Regions from separate parts of the Mesorhizobium sp. M7A.F.Ca.CA.002.04.1.1 genome, predicted to be linked through region 2. Evidence: riboswitches for the same ligand, from Rfam matches in the RefSeq annotation. Region 2 holds a riboswitch; the other holds the start of a gene.

Region 1 (6,557 bases), on a different contig from region 2:
AAGGATGCTGGCTGGACGCTGGCTTCTGCGAGACGGCGGACTGACATTTAGCGATCGACCTCACCAAACACGATGTCGAGGGAGCCGAGAACGGCGGTGACGTCGGCCAGCATGTGGCCGCGGCAGAGGAAATCCATCGCCTGCAGATGCGCGAAACCCGGCGCGCGCAGCTTGCAGCGGTAGGGCTTGTTGGAGCCGTCGGAGACCAGATAGACGCCGAATTCGCCCTTCGGCGCCTCGACGGCGGCGTAAACCTCGCCGGCCGGCACGCGATAACCCTCGGTGTAGAGCTTGAAGTGATGGATCAGCGCTTCCATCGAGCGCTTCATCGCCTGGCGCTTGGGCGGCACCACCTTGCCATCGAGGTTCGACACCGGGCCGGTGCTCTCCTTGCCGAGCAAAAGGTCGACGCACTGGCGCATGATCTTCGCCGACTGGCGCATTTCTTCCATGCGCACGAGGTAGCGGTCGAAGCAGTCGCCGTTCTTGCCGATCGGAATGTCGAAATCCATCTCCGAATAGCATTCATAGGGTTGCGACTTGCGCAGATCCCAGGCTGCACCCGAGCCACGCACCATCACGCCCGAAAAACCCCAGGCCCAGGCATCCGCCAGCGAGACGATGCCAATATCGACATTGCGCTGCTTGAAGATGCGGTTGCCGGTCAGCAGCCGGTCGAGGTCGTCGATCGACTTCAGGAACGGGTCGATCCACTTGCCGATGTCCTCGACCAGTTGACGCGGCAGGTCCTGATGGACGCCGCCGGGCCGAAAATAAGCGGCATGCATGCGCGAACCGGAGGCGCGCTCATAGAACACCATCAGCTTTTCGCGTTCGACGAAGCCCCACAGCGGCGGCGTCAGCGCACCGACGTCCATCGCCTGCGTCGTCACATTGAGGATGTGCGACATGATGCGGCCGATCTCGCTGTAGAGAACGCGGATCACCTGGCCACGCTTCGGCACCTCGATGCCGAGCAGACGCTCGGCGGCCAGCGCAAAGGCATGTTCCTGGTTCATCGGCGCGCAATAGTCGAGCCGGTCGAGATAGGGTACCGCCTGCAGATAGGTTTTGGCTTCGATCAGCTTTTCGGTACCGCGATGCAGCAGTCCGATATGCGGATCGACGCGATCGACGACTTCGCCGTCCAGCTCCAGCACAAGGCGCAAAACGCCGTGCGCCGCGGGGTGTTGCGGGCCGAAATTGATGTTGAAGTTGCGGACGGAGGTTTCAGCCATTTACTGCTTTGCCTTCTCGTCACCCGGCAGCACGTAATCCGTACCTTCCCACGGGGACAGAAAATCGAAATTGCGGAATTCCTGCTTGAGCTCGACCGGCTCATAGATAACGCGCTTGGCCTCGTCGTCGTAGCGCACCTCGACGAAGCCGGTCAGCGGGAAATCCTTGCGCAAGGGATGGCCTTCGAAGCCATAGTCGGTCAGCAGGCGGCGCAGGTCGGGATGGCCGGAGAACAAAACGCCGTAGAGATCGTAGGTCTCGCGCTCGAACCAGTCGGCGCCGGGATAGACGCCGGTGATCGACGGCACCATGGTTTCCTCGTCGGCCTGCACCTTGACGCGGACGCGCACATTCTGCTTCGGCGACAACAGGTGATAGACGACGTCGAAACGCTTGGCCCGCGACGGATAGTCGGCGCCGCAGACATCGATGATCGAGATGAACTGGCAGCGCGCATCGTCGCGCAGGAAGGTCATCACCTCGACCAGATCGCGCGGCTCGACATGGATGGTGAGTTCGCCATAGGCGATATCAGCCTCGTTCACGCGGCCGATCAGCTTCTCGCCGAGATAGGTCGACAGTTCGCTCAGGGATGCGGTCATGGATTTACCGTTCGATCGTGCCGGTGCGGCGGATCTTCTTCTGCAAGAGAAGAATGCCGTAGAGCAGCGCTTCGGCGCTCGGCGGACAGCCGGGCACATAGATGTCGACCGGCACGATGCGGTCGCAGCCGCGCACCACCGAATAGGAATAGTGGTAATAGCCGCCGCCATTGGCGCAGGAGCCCATCGAGATGACGTAGCGCGGCTCCGGCATCTGGTCGTAGACCTTGCGCAGCGCCGGCGCCATCTTGTTGGTCAGCGTGCCGGCGACGATCATGATGTCGGACTGGCGCGGAGACGCGCGTGGCGCGACGCCGAACCGCTCCGAATCATAGCGCGGCATCGAGGTGTGGATCATCTCGACCGCGCAGCAGGCGAGGCCGAACGTCATGAACATCAGCGACCCGCTGCGCGCCCAGGTGATGAGCGCCTCGGTCGAAGTGACCAGAAAGCCCTTGTCGGCCAACTCGTTGTTGATCTCGAGGAAGAAGGGATCGTCCTCCCCCACCGGCCTGCCGGTGTTGGGATCGATGATGCCCTTGGGCTTCGGCGCGACGAGGGTGCCTGAACTGTCGTTCAATCCCATTCCAGCGCTCCTTTTTTCCATTCATAGGCAAAGCCGATGGTCAGCACCGCCAAAAAAACCATCATCGACCAGAAACCGAGCATGCCGATCTTCGAAAACGACACCGCCCACGGAAACAGGAAGGCTACTTCCAGGTCGAAGATGATGAACAGGATCGACACCAGGTAGAAACGGATGTCGAACTTCATGCGGGCGTCGTCGAACGAGTTGAAACCGCACTCGTAGGCGGAAAGCTTTTCGGGATCGGGATTGCGGTAGGCCACCAGGAAGGGCGCGGCCAGCAGCGCCAGGCCGACAACCAGCGCCACGCCTATGAACAGGACGATGGGCAGGTATGAGCTCAAGAGTGCGTTCATGCTCGGCTTTCCGTTGGCGCCAATCCACGTTGATTACAGCACCGGACCCTAATGCGGAAGCGTGACAGTTTAACCGCTGAACCGTTTTAAGGGCCTATGCTGCAACGCGGCGAGGGTTAGCGCAGCACTTCCAGCGAAGCAAGTCAAACCTTGTTCAAAACATCGACCTGGACGGCATATCGCGGCAAACTGGTCCGATCCGCTCCTGTTTGATTTCCTTCGCTTTTTACTCCACTTTTCTCTCCTGACATGAATGCTGCCAAAACCCTGCTAGCATGGGTTGGAATCAGCCATTCGACCCTCGGTCAAAACACGTCAAAGTGATACCTGCATGAAGGAAAAGATCTCGCTCCCGATGGCCCGGCGCATCGCCCTTGCCGCCCAAGGGTTCCTCGATCCTCGCCCGACCGGCACGCCCGACCGCCGGCATTTTGCCCGCACGCTCTCCCGCACCGGCCTGTTGCAGATCGATTCCGTCAGCGCGGTGGTGCGCGCTCATTATATGCCGCTCTATTCGCGCCTTGGCCCCTACCCGTTCTCGCTGCTCGACAACGCGGCCGTGACGCGTAAGCGCACGGTTTTCGAATACTGGGCGCACGAGGCGTCCTTCCTGCCGGTCGAGACATACCCGCTGATGCGCTGGCGCATGCAGCGCGCCGAGCGGGGCGAGGAAATGTATCTGGGTCTCGCCAAATGGGGCCGCGAGCACGCCGCCTACATCGAAGAGATCTACCGCGAGGTCGCCGAGCGCGGCCCGATCGCCGCTTCCGCGCTGGAGGGCCAGAAAGGTTCGGGCGGCTGGTGGGGCTGGAGCGATGCCAAACACGCCTTCGAATGGCTGTTCTGGGCCGGCCGCATCACCACGGCGCACCGCCGCGGTTTCGAGCGCTTCTATGACCTGCCCGAGCGCGTGCTGCCGCAGGCGATCCTCGATCTGCCGGTGCCGACGCCTGAGGACGCGCACCGCGAATTGCTGCGCATTTCCGCCCGCGCCCACGGCGTGGCGACTTCAAGCGATTTGCGCGACTATTTCCGCCTGTCGCCGGCCGATATGAAAGGCCGGTTGGAGGAACTGGTTGAAACGGGCGAGTTGCTGCCGGTGCGTGTCGAAGGCTGGGACAAGCCGGCCTATCTTCACCGGGACGCCCGTCTGCCGCGCAAAGTCGAGGCCCGCGCCTTGCTGGCACCCTTCGATCCGGTCGTCTTCGAGCGCTCGCGCACCGAGCGGCTGTTCGATTTCCACTACCGCATCGAGATCTACACACCTGCCGACAAGCGGCAGTATGGCTATTATGTCCTGCCGTTCCTGCTCGGCGACAGGATCGTGGCACGCGTCGACCTCAAGGCCGATCGCCCGGCCAGCATACTGCGGGTCCATGCGGCCTATGCCGAGCCCGGTGCGCCGCCTGAAACCGCTGCGGAGCTGTTCGAGGAATTGAAGCAGATGCAAGGTTGGCTCGGGCTCGAACGCATCGAAGTGACGCCTGCCGGCGATTTGGGCGCGGCGCTGGCCGACATAGCCGTGTCGTAAGCTCGCGTTGACACCGCCGCCCGCAAAAGCCTAAATCCGGTTCCAGATGGTCCCTTGCCCGCAACGGCAAGGGCTAAGAGGGAATGCGGTGCGGGGCAAAATCCCAAATCCGCGGCTGTCCCCGCAACTGTAAGCGAAGAGCCAAGGCCGAAAACCACTGGGAATTCCCGGGAAGGCGGCTACCCAAGGCGATGACTCGCGAGCCAGGAGACCTGCCGTCTGCGACTGTAGAATCCGATCGCCCGGCGGGTTTCCGGGCAAGGAGCCCGATCTTTGGACCACGACAGCAGTTTTTCGGCTGGCACAGCGGATATTTCGTCCGGCCATGATGATGCCTTGGCCGGCGTCACCATCATCGTCTGCGGCTCCTGCCGCAATGAGACCGGCTCCGACGCTCATCCCCGCGCCGGCGAGTTGCTGACGGACGACACGCGCCGCGCCGCCGCTGGCGACGATATCCGCATCCGCAGCGTCGAATGCCTTGGCAATTGCAAGCGGCGCCTCAGCGCCGCGATCCTGCGCGACGGTTGCTGGAGCTATGTCTTCGGCGACCTGACCGCGACCAGCGGCGCCGACCTCGTGACAGGCGCAAAGCTCTTCGCCACCTCGAAAGATGGCCTGATCCCGTGGCGTGGCCGCCCCGATAGCCTCAAGCGCGGCCTCGTGGCCCGCATTCCACCCATCGACATGCTGAAGGATTGACCATGACCACTTCCGTATCCCGCGTTCCCTGCACCGTCGTCACTGGCTTCCTCGGCGCCGGCAAGACGACGCTGGTCCGCCATCTCCTGGAAAACGCCGGCGGCAAGCGCATCGCCATCATCGTCAACGAATTCGGCGACATCGGCATCGATGGCGAGATCCTCAAGGGATGCGGTATCGACACCTGCCCCGAGGAAAACATCGTCGAACTGGCCAATGGCTGTATCTGCTGCACTGTCGCCGACGACTTCGTCCCGGCGCTCGACCAAATCCTGTCGCTGACGCCGAGGGTCGACCATATCCTGATCGAAACCTCGGGCCTGGCACTGCCCAAGCCGCTGGTCCAGGCCTTTCAGTGGCCCAGCGTGAAAAGCCGGGTGACCGTCGATGGCGTCATCGCCGTGGTCGACGGACCGGCATTGGCCGAAGGCCGCGTCGCCAACGACATGGAGGCCCTCCAGGCGCAGCGCGCCGGGGACGAGACGCTCGACCACGACGATCCGGTGGAAGAAGTGTTCGAGGACCAGATCGCCTGCGCCGACCTGATCATCCTGTCGAAGAGCGACCTGATGGACGCCGCCGGCACCGCCCGCGCCAATGCCATCGTTGGCGAACACTCCGCCCGCGCAGTGAAGATCGTGCCGACCTCGCATGGCAAGGTCGATCCCTCCGTGCTGCTCGGGCTCGGTCTGGCCGTCGAGGACGACATCGAAAACCGCAAGTCCCATCATGACGGCGCATTCGACCACGAGCATGACGACTTCGACACGTTCATCGTCGACATTGCCTCGATCGCCAATCCGGACGAGCTGGCAAAGCGCGTCGCCACCGTCGCCGAAGAAGAGAACGTGCTGCGCGTAAAAGGCTTCGTCGAGGTCGGCGGCAAGCCGATGCGGCTCTTGCTGCAGGCCGTCGGGCCGCGCGTCAATCATTACTATGACCGCGCCTGGACCGCTGAGGATGACCGCCGCTCGCGCCTCGTCGTCATCGGCCTGAAAGGGCTGAACCGCCCGGCGATCGAGCGTATACTCGCCGGCTGATTTCGGACACGGATTGCGATGCACATCCTAACCACGACATCCGCCTCGCTCGACGACCTCGCCGAGCCGGTCGATCTGCGGCAGACGCCGGCGGATATCGTGGCCCTGTCCTTCACCGACAGCGACCTCGCCGGACTGGCGGCGGCGTGGAGGACCGATGCCGACCGCCTGCCCTCGATGCGGCTGGCCGCACTGCGCGACTTGCGCCATCCCATGTCCGTCGACCTCTGGGTCGACAGCGTCGCCCGCCATGCCAAGATCATCCTCGTGCGCATCCTCGGCGGCTACGACTGGTGGCGCTACGGCTGCGACCAGCTTGCCTCGACCGCCCGCGAACGCGGCATAAAACTGGCGCTGCTGCCCGGCGAATGCCGCGACGAGGATCTGCGCCTGATCGAAGCCTCGACGCTGCCGCGCGAGGAGTTGGACGGCCTGCTCGACTATTTCCGCGAGGGCGGCCCGGCGAATATGAGCGCGCTGGTGCGCAGGCTGGCGGGCTTG
Region 2 (8,382 bases):
CCGAGAATCTCGGCTTCCTCGAACGGTTCCGTGCCCTGCTCGATGAATATCCGGCAACCGCAGCGGTCGGCGAGGTCGGCGATTCGCAGCGTGGGCTTGAAGTGGTGGCCGCCTACACCGCCGGCGGCAAGCGCGTGCACATGTGCTACTCCTTCGATTTCCTGGCGCCGGAAAAGATCAGCGCGGGCAAGGTCCGCTCGGTGCTGGAATCCTTCGGCAAGGTCGCCAGCGATGGCTGGTCGTGCTGGGCCTTCTCCAACCACGATGTAATGCGCCCGGCCTCGCGCTGGGCCGCCAATGAGCCCGACCCGACCGCCTACCTCAAGGTCATCTCGGCGCTGCTGATGTCCTTGCGCGGTTCGGTCTGCATCTATCAGGGTGAGGAACTTGGGCTCGGCGAGGCCGACCTTCGGTTCGAGGATTTGCAGGATCCCTACGGCATCCGCTTCTGGCCTGAATTCAAGGGCCGCGACGGCTGCCGCACACCGATGGTGTGGGACGGCGGCGCCAAGAATGGCGGCTTCTCCCAGGCAAAACCCTGGCTGCCGGTGCCGGCCAAGCATTTGGCGCAAGCGGTCAATGTCCAGCAGGGCGACGAGGCTTCGCTGCTCGAGCACTACCGGCGCTTTCTCAGCTTCCGGCGTGCCCATCCGGCGCTGGCCAAGGGCGACATCACCTTCATCGAAAGTGAGGGAGATACCGTGGCCTTCACGCGCCGCGCAGGCAACGAGCAGATCGTCTGCGTCTTCAATCTGGGAGCCGGGCGGGCCAAGGTTGACCTTGGCGGCCGATCGCTGCAACCTCTGCCCGGGCACGGATTTTCGGGGCAGGCGAGCAGCGGTTCCATCGAGCTTGGCGGCTACGGCGCCTGGTTCGGGCGTCTCGACTGAATTTCCAATCACTGGAGGAAACCAATGGCCGATGTCACGCTAAGACAAGTGAAGAAGTCCTACGGCAATCTGAACATTCTCCACGGCATCGACCTCGATATTAGGTCGGGCGAGTTCATCGTCTTCGTCGGCCCGTCGGGCTGCGGCAAGTCGACATTGCTGAGGTCGATCGCCGGGCTCGAGGAAATCACCTCCGGCGAACTCAGAATAGCCGGCGAAGTGGTGAACGACGTGCCGCCGTCGAAGCGGGGCATCGCCATGGTGTTCCAGTCCTACGCGCTGTACCCGCACATGACCGTCTACGACAACATGGCGTTCTCGATGAAGATCGGCAAAGAGAACAAGGCCGAGATCGACCGCCGCGTGCGCCAGGCCGCCGAGATCCTGCAGCTGACCAAATATCTCGACCGCCTGCCCAAGGCGATGTCGGGTGGCCAGCGCCAGCGCGTCGCCATCGGCCGCGCCATCGTGCGCAATCCGAAGGTGTTCCTGTTCGACGAGCCGCTTTCGAACCTCGACGCCGCGCTGCGCGTCGCCACCCGCATCGAGATCGCCAAGCTCAAGGAATCGATGCCCAACACGACCATGATCTACGTTACCCACGACCAGGTCGAGGCGATGACGCTGGCCGACCGCATCGTGGTGCTCAAGGACGGCCATATCGAGCAGGTCGGCACGCCGATGGACCTCTACAAGAAGCCCGGCAATCTGTTCGTTGCCCAGTTCATCGGCTCGCCGGCCATGAACATCCTGCCGGCGACCATCGAAAAGACCGGAAACCCGACCGTCGTCAGCCATGTCGGCGGACGCAAGGCGACCGTGCCGATTGCGACGCCGGCTTCGGCAAAGGGCGCTGCGGTGAGCTTTGGCGTGCGGCCGGAGGACCTGATCATCGCCAGCGGCGCGGACTATCTGTTCGAGGGGACGGTCGACTATGTCGAGCAACTCGGCGAGGTGCAGCTTGTCTATGTCGACATCGGCCGCGCCGATCTGCCGCTGGTGACCAAGCTGCCCGGCAATGTCGAGGTCAAGCGCGGCTCGACATTGCGGCTGAGCGCCAATGGCGAGGACCTGCATATCTTCGACGCGGATGGACGTTCTTTCGCGTTGCATGAAGTGGAAGCAAAGGCGGCTTAACCGCAATTACCGTGTCAGGCACAAAAAAGAGCGGCGGGCCGGGCCCGCCGCTCTTTGACTTGGAGATCGACTTCGGTTGTTAGTTGTTGCCGAAGAGGTTGCGGTCGGCACCTTGCGGAGCAGACTTCTGGGTGGTGTCACCCGACGAGTTCAGCAGCTTGTAGACCGGCGAACCGGTGTTGCGTACCGAAGAGGTGCGCGTGCTGTCGACCGAAGTCGTGGCGGCAGGCTGATTGGCACCATTGGAGCCAAAATTGTCGCTGCCGGCGAAGGCACTGCCGGTGATGGCCAGAACGGCGGCGGCAGCAATAAGGATCTTGTTCATTTTAGTCTCCTGAATTCTGGATTTCGCCAGGACGGCAGACACAGCTGCCGTCGGTTGCGAAATTGGTTGTTAGCGACCGAAGAGGTTACGGTCGCTGCCCTGAGCGGGCGTCTGGGCAGCCGGTTCCGAGGTTTTGGTGGAAGCCGTGTACGACTGGTCCACAGCGGCGGCAGGCTGGTTGGGGCCGTTCGAACCGTAGTTGTCGCTGCCCGCGAAAGCGCTGCCGGTGATGGCCAGAACGGCGGCGGCAGCAATGAGGATCTTGTTCATCTTGAATACTCCTGAATGTCTGAATTTCGCCAGGGCGGCGGGCGAGCCCGCCGTCGACCGGGAAACTGGGAATCGGCTGTTAGTTGTTGCCGAAGAGGTTGCGGTCAGCACCCTGGGCAGGCGCCTGAGCAGCCGGTTCCGACTTCTTGGTCGAAGCGGTGTACGAGCTGTCGACAGCAGTGGCTGCCGCGGCGTTGGAACCGTAGTGGTCGCTACCAGCGAAGGCGCTGCCGGAAATGGCCAGAAGGGCTGCGGCAGTGAGAATGATCTTTTTCATTTTTGGTACTCCAGTATCGTCTTTTTTCCGTCCGTCTAGCGGCGTGTCTTGGAAATGAAATCGCGTCGTTCGGACAGCCCCGATGTGGGAGGGCAAGGTCGTCTTTTCCAATCACGAAGTTGTTCCGTGTGGACCATGAATCCACACCTTGAAATTGTGCCAACGGAATCTAGGGATGCATTTTTCTTCTTCATATCAGTGTGTTAGGTGTAGCCACCTGATGGATCACTGACTGTTTCAGAGGCCCAGCGTTCACACCGTCCTGCACGCACCGTCAACAGAAACGAACCGTTCGGTTCGATTTTAGGGCGAACTAATAGTCATTTTTCGAAACCATTAACCTTTTTTGACCCCCCGCGAAGGGTCGGATTCGGGAAGATCGCAGCCGGCAAATGGCCGCCCGGGAGGTGGGATCTCGGCCCGCGACGAGCTGCAGTAGCGTTTCGCATGCCGTGTCGCGCCGCATGGATACGATGTCGTTTTCATGCCGACGGCGCGCCCGCGATCGTGGTTAGATCATACCATCTCAGGTGCCGCTTCGTGACGACGAGGCGGAGAATTGGGAAGCCGGTCAGAATCCGGCGCTGCCCCCGCAACGGTGGTGGAGTTCAAGTCGCAACGGGAGACCACTGGGCAACCGCCTGGGAAGGTGTCGCGATGGTCCGCAAGGACAACTCCAGAGCCCGGAAACCAGCCCGAGATTTTTAGACTCGACTGATCGCGGTGGGCGGTCAAGAGGTGGATAGCGCATGTCCGGCACACAGCCGGCCTGCGCTTCAATCCTTCCTCCGTCACCACCAGTTCAGTCCTTAGGAACGAGGACAGGACATGGATATCCGCAACGACATGCTGAGGCTCCTGAAGGGGCGCCGGCAAGGCTTTTCGCTGGAGCAGCCCTTCTACACCGATCCGGACTACTTCAAGCTCGACATGGAGCTGATCTGGTATCGCGACTGGCTGTTCATCGGCCATGATTGCGAACTGCCGAAGCCGGGCAGCTACATCACCGTGCAGGTCGGCGATTATCCGGTCGTCCTTGTCCGCGACCAGCACGGCAAGATCAACGCCTTCCACAATTCCTGCCGCCATCGCGGCAGCCGCGTGTGCAACACGGAGAAGGGTACCGCGGCAAAGCTCGTCTGCCCGTATCATCAGTGGACCTACGAGCTGGACGGCCGCCTGCTGTTTGCCCGCCAGATGGCCGACGGTTTCGACAAGAGTGATTTCGGCCTGAAGCCGGTCGCCTGCGAGAGCGTCGGCGGCTACATCTTCATCTGCCTGGCCAAGGAACCGGCAGATTTCGCGCCGATGCGGGCGATGATCGAACCCTATCTTTTGCCGCACCGGCTGCGTGAAGCAAAGATCGCCTTCGAGAGCACGATCGTCGAGAAGGGCAACTGGAAGCTGGTCTGGGAAAACAACCGCGAGTGCTACCACTGCGCCGCCAATCATCCCGAGTTGTGCAAGACCTTCCCCGAGGCTCCAACCATAACCGGCGTCCATGGCGCCGACAGCGACCCTGAAATGGTCGCACACTGGGCCAGATGCGAGGCATCAGGCTTGCCGAGCAAATTCCGCATCGATCCGGCAGGGCAGTACCGCGCCACCCGCGCGCCGCTGCTGCGCGATGCCGTCAGCTACACCATGACGGGAAAACGGGCGGTCCAGAAGAACCTGTCCGACAGCGTTTCAACCGACCGCATCGGCTCCTTGCTGCTCTATCACTATCCGACGACCTGGAACCATATCCTCGGCGACCACGCCGTTACCTTCCGCGTGCTGCCGATCAGTGCCACGGAAACCGCAGTGACAACGAAATGGCTCGTCCACAAGGATGCGGTCGAAGGCGTCGACTACGACCTCGCTGAGCTCACCCATGTCTGGACCGAGACCAACGACCAGGACCGCCGCATCGTCGAGGAAAACGCCTTCGGCATCCTGTCGCCGGCCTATGAACCAGGCCCCTATTCGGAGCTGCATGAGGGCGGCGTGATCCAGTTCGTCGAGTGGTACGCGTCGTTCATCGGGCCGCGCCTTGCCGAAGGCGGCCGGCCGGCCCTGCGCAGCGTCGCCTAGCCCAGGGGACAAGAGGATGAATGCGATGACGGACCTTGGCCTCTATCGCCATCTCGACCAGATGACGCCCTGGAACGACAGGCTGCAGGTGCTGGAAGTGATCGGCGTCAGCGACGAAGCGCCTGACGTGAAGACCTTCACCTTCCGCTCCGACAACCAGACCTGGTTCCGCTACAAACCGGGTCAGTTCGTGACTCTGGAACTGCCGACATCGGACGGGCCGCTGATGCGCACCTACACGCTGTCGTCCTCGCCGTCGCGGCCGTTCTCGATCGCGGTGACGGTCAAGGCGCAGGCGGGCAGCACCGGTACGCGCTGGATGTTCGACCATCTGACGCCCGGTTCGCACGTCAAGGCCTATGGGCCGACCGGCGACTTCTCGCTGCACAGCCACCCGGCCGCCAAATACCTGTTCATTTCGGCCGGTTCCGGCGTGACGCCGATGATGTCGATGCTGCGCTGGCTGAACGACTGCGCGCCATGGACCGATGTCGGCTTCGTCAACTGCGCGCGCCGCCCGGAAGAGATCATTTTCCGCAAGGAGCTCGAACTGCTCGGCAGCCGCATGCCTGGGCTGTCGCTCGGCTTCATGATCGAGGAGCGGTCGAGCCGCGAGGGCTGGTTCGGCCATATGGGCCGCATCGACGCGATCCGGCTGCCATTGCTGGCGCCCGATTTCCGCGAGCGCGAGATTTTCTGCTGCGGCCCCGATCCTTTCATGCGCGCCGTGCGCGGCATGCTGGACGCAGCCGGCTTCGACATGGCGAAATACCATCAGGAAAGCTTTGCCGCGCCTGCCGTGGAGGAGATCCCGGCGCCGTTCTCGCCGCCGGCGGAAGACGGCGCCGCTGCCACCGTGGAGGCCGTGACACCGATCCGGTTCTCGCATTCCGATGTCGATGCCGAATGCGTCGCCGGCCAGACCGTGCTGCAGACGGCACGCGCCTCGGGGGTGCGGATTCCCGCCGCCTGCGAGTTCGGCCTGTGCGGCACCTGCAAGGTGAGGAAGGTCGCGGGCGACGTCGAGATGAGCCACAATGGCGGCATCCTCGATCACGAAATCGAAGACGGCTTTATCCTCGCCTGTTGCTCGAAGCCGCTTTCGGCGCTTGAAATCGAGGCGTGACCGGCAGGCACGGTCAGAGGCTGTCCATGCCCGCGCGGCCTGCAGCTGCGCTCGGCCGGGCCTACGCCATCTTGCCAAAAACCCTGCAAATGGTTAGACGCCTGCAACGGTGGGGTTGACCGTAGGGCCCGAAGATCATCTCCGCGGCCTGCTTCGGCGGGGAGCAAACATGCGACAATCCGGCGTATATGCCATTGCCAGCAAGGATATCGTCTTTGAATCCTTCGATGGCGAAGCCGTCGTTCTCGACCTGACCACCGGTAAATATTTCGGCTTCTCTGATTCAGGCAGCAGGCTTTGGGATGCACTGTCGTCCGGCGTGCCTGCCTCCGAACTGGTCGGCGCCGCGACCGGGATTGGCGCCCTCGATGCCGCCGCGATTGACGGCTTTGTTTCACAATTGCTCGAATTCGGTTTGCTGGCGGCCGCAACCGATGGCGTGGCAAGACCGGTTCCCAGCGAATTGCTGGCTCAGCTCGCCGCTGCCGGCGAGCCCCTCAAGGTCGACATCCATGACGACCTTGCCGACCTCATTGTCGTCGATCCCATCCACGAGGTCGAGGAGCCCCTCGGCTGGCCCGCAGTGAAGCAGGCCAACTGAGGCGCGCCAGGCTCTCGTTGCCGGACGGCTCCGGAACAGGCAGACCATGCCGAACGTCACTCTCGAAAACCTGACTGACTACGCACGTCATGTCCTGGCGCAAGCGCAGAGCAGCGCCGCGCATTATCCACTGACCTGCAAGGTGGGTTTGCCGCATCTGGAGTTGACCGCTCATGTGAGTGCCGGCGCGTTGGCGGATGCCTTCGCTCATGGCTTTGTCACGGCTGCGGACAACCGAGCGCCTGCCGACATCTGCCGCATCTTCGTCGCACATCCCGGCATTGACGGCATCGCGGCACCGGCCAGATGGGGCCAAGGACCCTTCACGCAGCATGGCTTCGCCACCAGGCTGGCGGAAGCCGGATTGCGCGGCAACCATTTCCACGACCTGGATTTCTGGCAGTTCTATGATCCGCAACGTCGCGTTGGCGTGCAATTGATGGCCTCGGCCGATGCCTTTCCACCGTGGGAGCCGGGAGCGCCGCTGCGCCCCTTCCTCCATTGGGAATATGCGGCACGTGGCATGCGGCTGGCCCATGCGGGGACGCTCGGCACCAAAGGCAGGGGCGTACTGCTGGCCGGCGCGGGCGGCGCCGGGAAATCCGGGACCGTCGCCGCCGGCCTCCTCCACGGGCTGGACAGCGTCGGCGACGATTATGTGCTGGTCGACCTCTCCAACGGCGTGACTGCCCGCCCGTTGTTTTCAACACTCAAGCAGGATCCCCAGGGATTCGCGCGACTTGGGCTGGATCACCGGCTGCCAGCTCATAGCCCGCTCAACTGGCAAGGCAAATATGCTTTTCACATTCATGACATCGCGCCCCGGCCGGTGCCTGAAACCCTGGACATCGTTGCGCTGCTGGTGCCACATATCGGCGGAGGCGGGGCAAGTTCGATCGTGCCGGTGTCGCGGAGGGATGCCATGATTGCCTTGGCGCCGTCCGGCATAGCGCAGATGCCGGGCGAGCGGGAGAGCGGCTTTCGCTTCTTCAGCGACCTGACCCGCCTGCTGCCATGCTATCGTCTGTCGCTGGGGACGCAGCCACAGGAGATAGCCGGCACGATTGCGGACTTTCTTGTGCGGGGCGCTTCGTGAAACTGAGCGTGATAATGCCCGTCTATAACCGTGAACGCTATGTCGTTTCGGCATTGCGCTCGCTGGTGCGGCAGCGGGACGCCGCCGATCTCGACATCATCGTCATCGACGACGGTTCGACCGACGGCTCTGCTGAGGCCGTACGCTCGATGATGGGCGAAAACCCCTGCATCCGACTCTTCCAGCAATCGAACATGGGCGTGGCCAGGGCGCGCAACGCCGGGCTGCGGCAACTGCCGCCGGATGCGGAGTTCGTGTCATTCCTGGATTCTGACGACATCTCGCTGGCCGGACGGTTCAAGGCCGATCTCGCCCGCTTCGAGGCTACCTCCGGGCTTGAGCTAACCTATTCGCTGATGACGCTGGTCGACCGGATCGACGACGAGAAGCTCGAGCCGGAGGCGGACTGCTGTACCATGACGCTTCGCGGAATTTCGCTGAGCACCGCTCTCTTCAGTCGAACGCTTGTCGATCGCATCGGCCATTTCGACGAGGACTTTGAGCAGTCCGAGGACACGGATTATCTGTTGCGAGTCTTCGAAACCGGTCCGCGCTACGAATTGCCGAACACCGTCGCGATCTAC

What was found. A riboswitch is a leader RNA that binds a small molecule or an ion and turns the genes downstream of it on or off. The one in region 2 is predicted to bind cobalamin.
Region 1: it holds a riboswitch for cobalamin, as region 2 does, so the genes downstream of both, ENZ75_RS14750 (DUF1636 family protein) here and ENZ75_RS10840 (aromatic ring-hydroxylating dioxygenase subunit alpha) in region 2, are expected to answer to the same signal.

The regions. Positions count from the first base shown of each region.
Region 1 covers NZ_RZPL01000242.1:152-6,708, reverse strand. The annotation lists partial or broken gene nuoE (NADH-quinone oxidoreductase subunit NuoE) at 1-47, opposite strand, end outside; gene ENZ75_RS14775 (NADH-quinone oxidoreductase subunit D) at 48-1,238, opposite strand; gene ENZ75_RS14770 (NADH-quinone oxidoreductase subunit C) at 1,239-1,841, opposite strand; gene ENZ75_RS14765 (NADH-quinone oxidoreductase subunit B) at 1,846-2,427, opposite strand; gene ENZ75_RS14760 (NADH-quinone oxidoreductase subunit A) at 2,418-2,783, opposite strand; gene ENZ75_RS14755 (winged helix-turn-helix domain-containing protein) at 3,115-4,314, shown strand; cobalamin riboswitch at 4,345-4,549, shown strand; gene ENZ75_RS14750 (DUF1636 family protein) at 4,588-5,016, shown strand; gene cobW (cobalamin biosynthesis protein CobW) at 5,019-6,056, shown strand; partial or broken gene ENZ75_RS14740 (cobaltochelatase subunit CobN) at 6,075-6,557, shown strand, end outside.
Region 2 covers NZ_RZPL01000153.1:88-8,469, forward strand. The annotation lists partial or broken gene ENZ75_RS10815 (alpha-amylase family glycosyl hydrolase) at 1-890, shown strand, start outside; gene ugpC (sn-glycerol-3-phosphate ABC transporter ATP-binding protein UgpC) at 915-2,027, shown strand; gene ENZ75_RS10825 (DUF680 domain-containing protein) at 2,107-2,352, opposite strand; gene ENZ75_RS10830 (DUF680 domain-containing protein) at 2,422-2,622, opposite strand; gene ENZ75_RS10835 (DUF680 domain-containing protein) at 2,702-2,899, opposite strand; cobalamin riboswitch at 3,411-3,613, shown strand; gene ENZ75_RS10840 (aromatic ring-hydroxylating dioxygenase subunit alpha) at 3,728-4,975, shown strand; gene ENZ75_RS10845 (hybrid-cluster NAD(P)-dependent oxidoreductase) at 5,001-6,101, shown strand; gene ENZ75_RS10850 (PqqD family protein) at 6,271-6,702, shown strand; gene ENZ75_RS10855 (hypothetical protein) at 6,749-7,798, shown strand; gene ENZ75_RS10860 (glycosyltransferase family A protein) at 7,795-8,382, shown strand, end outside.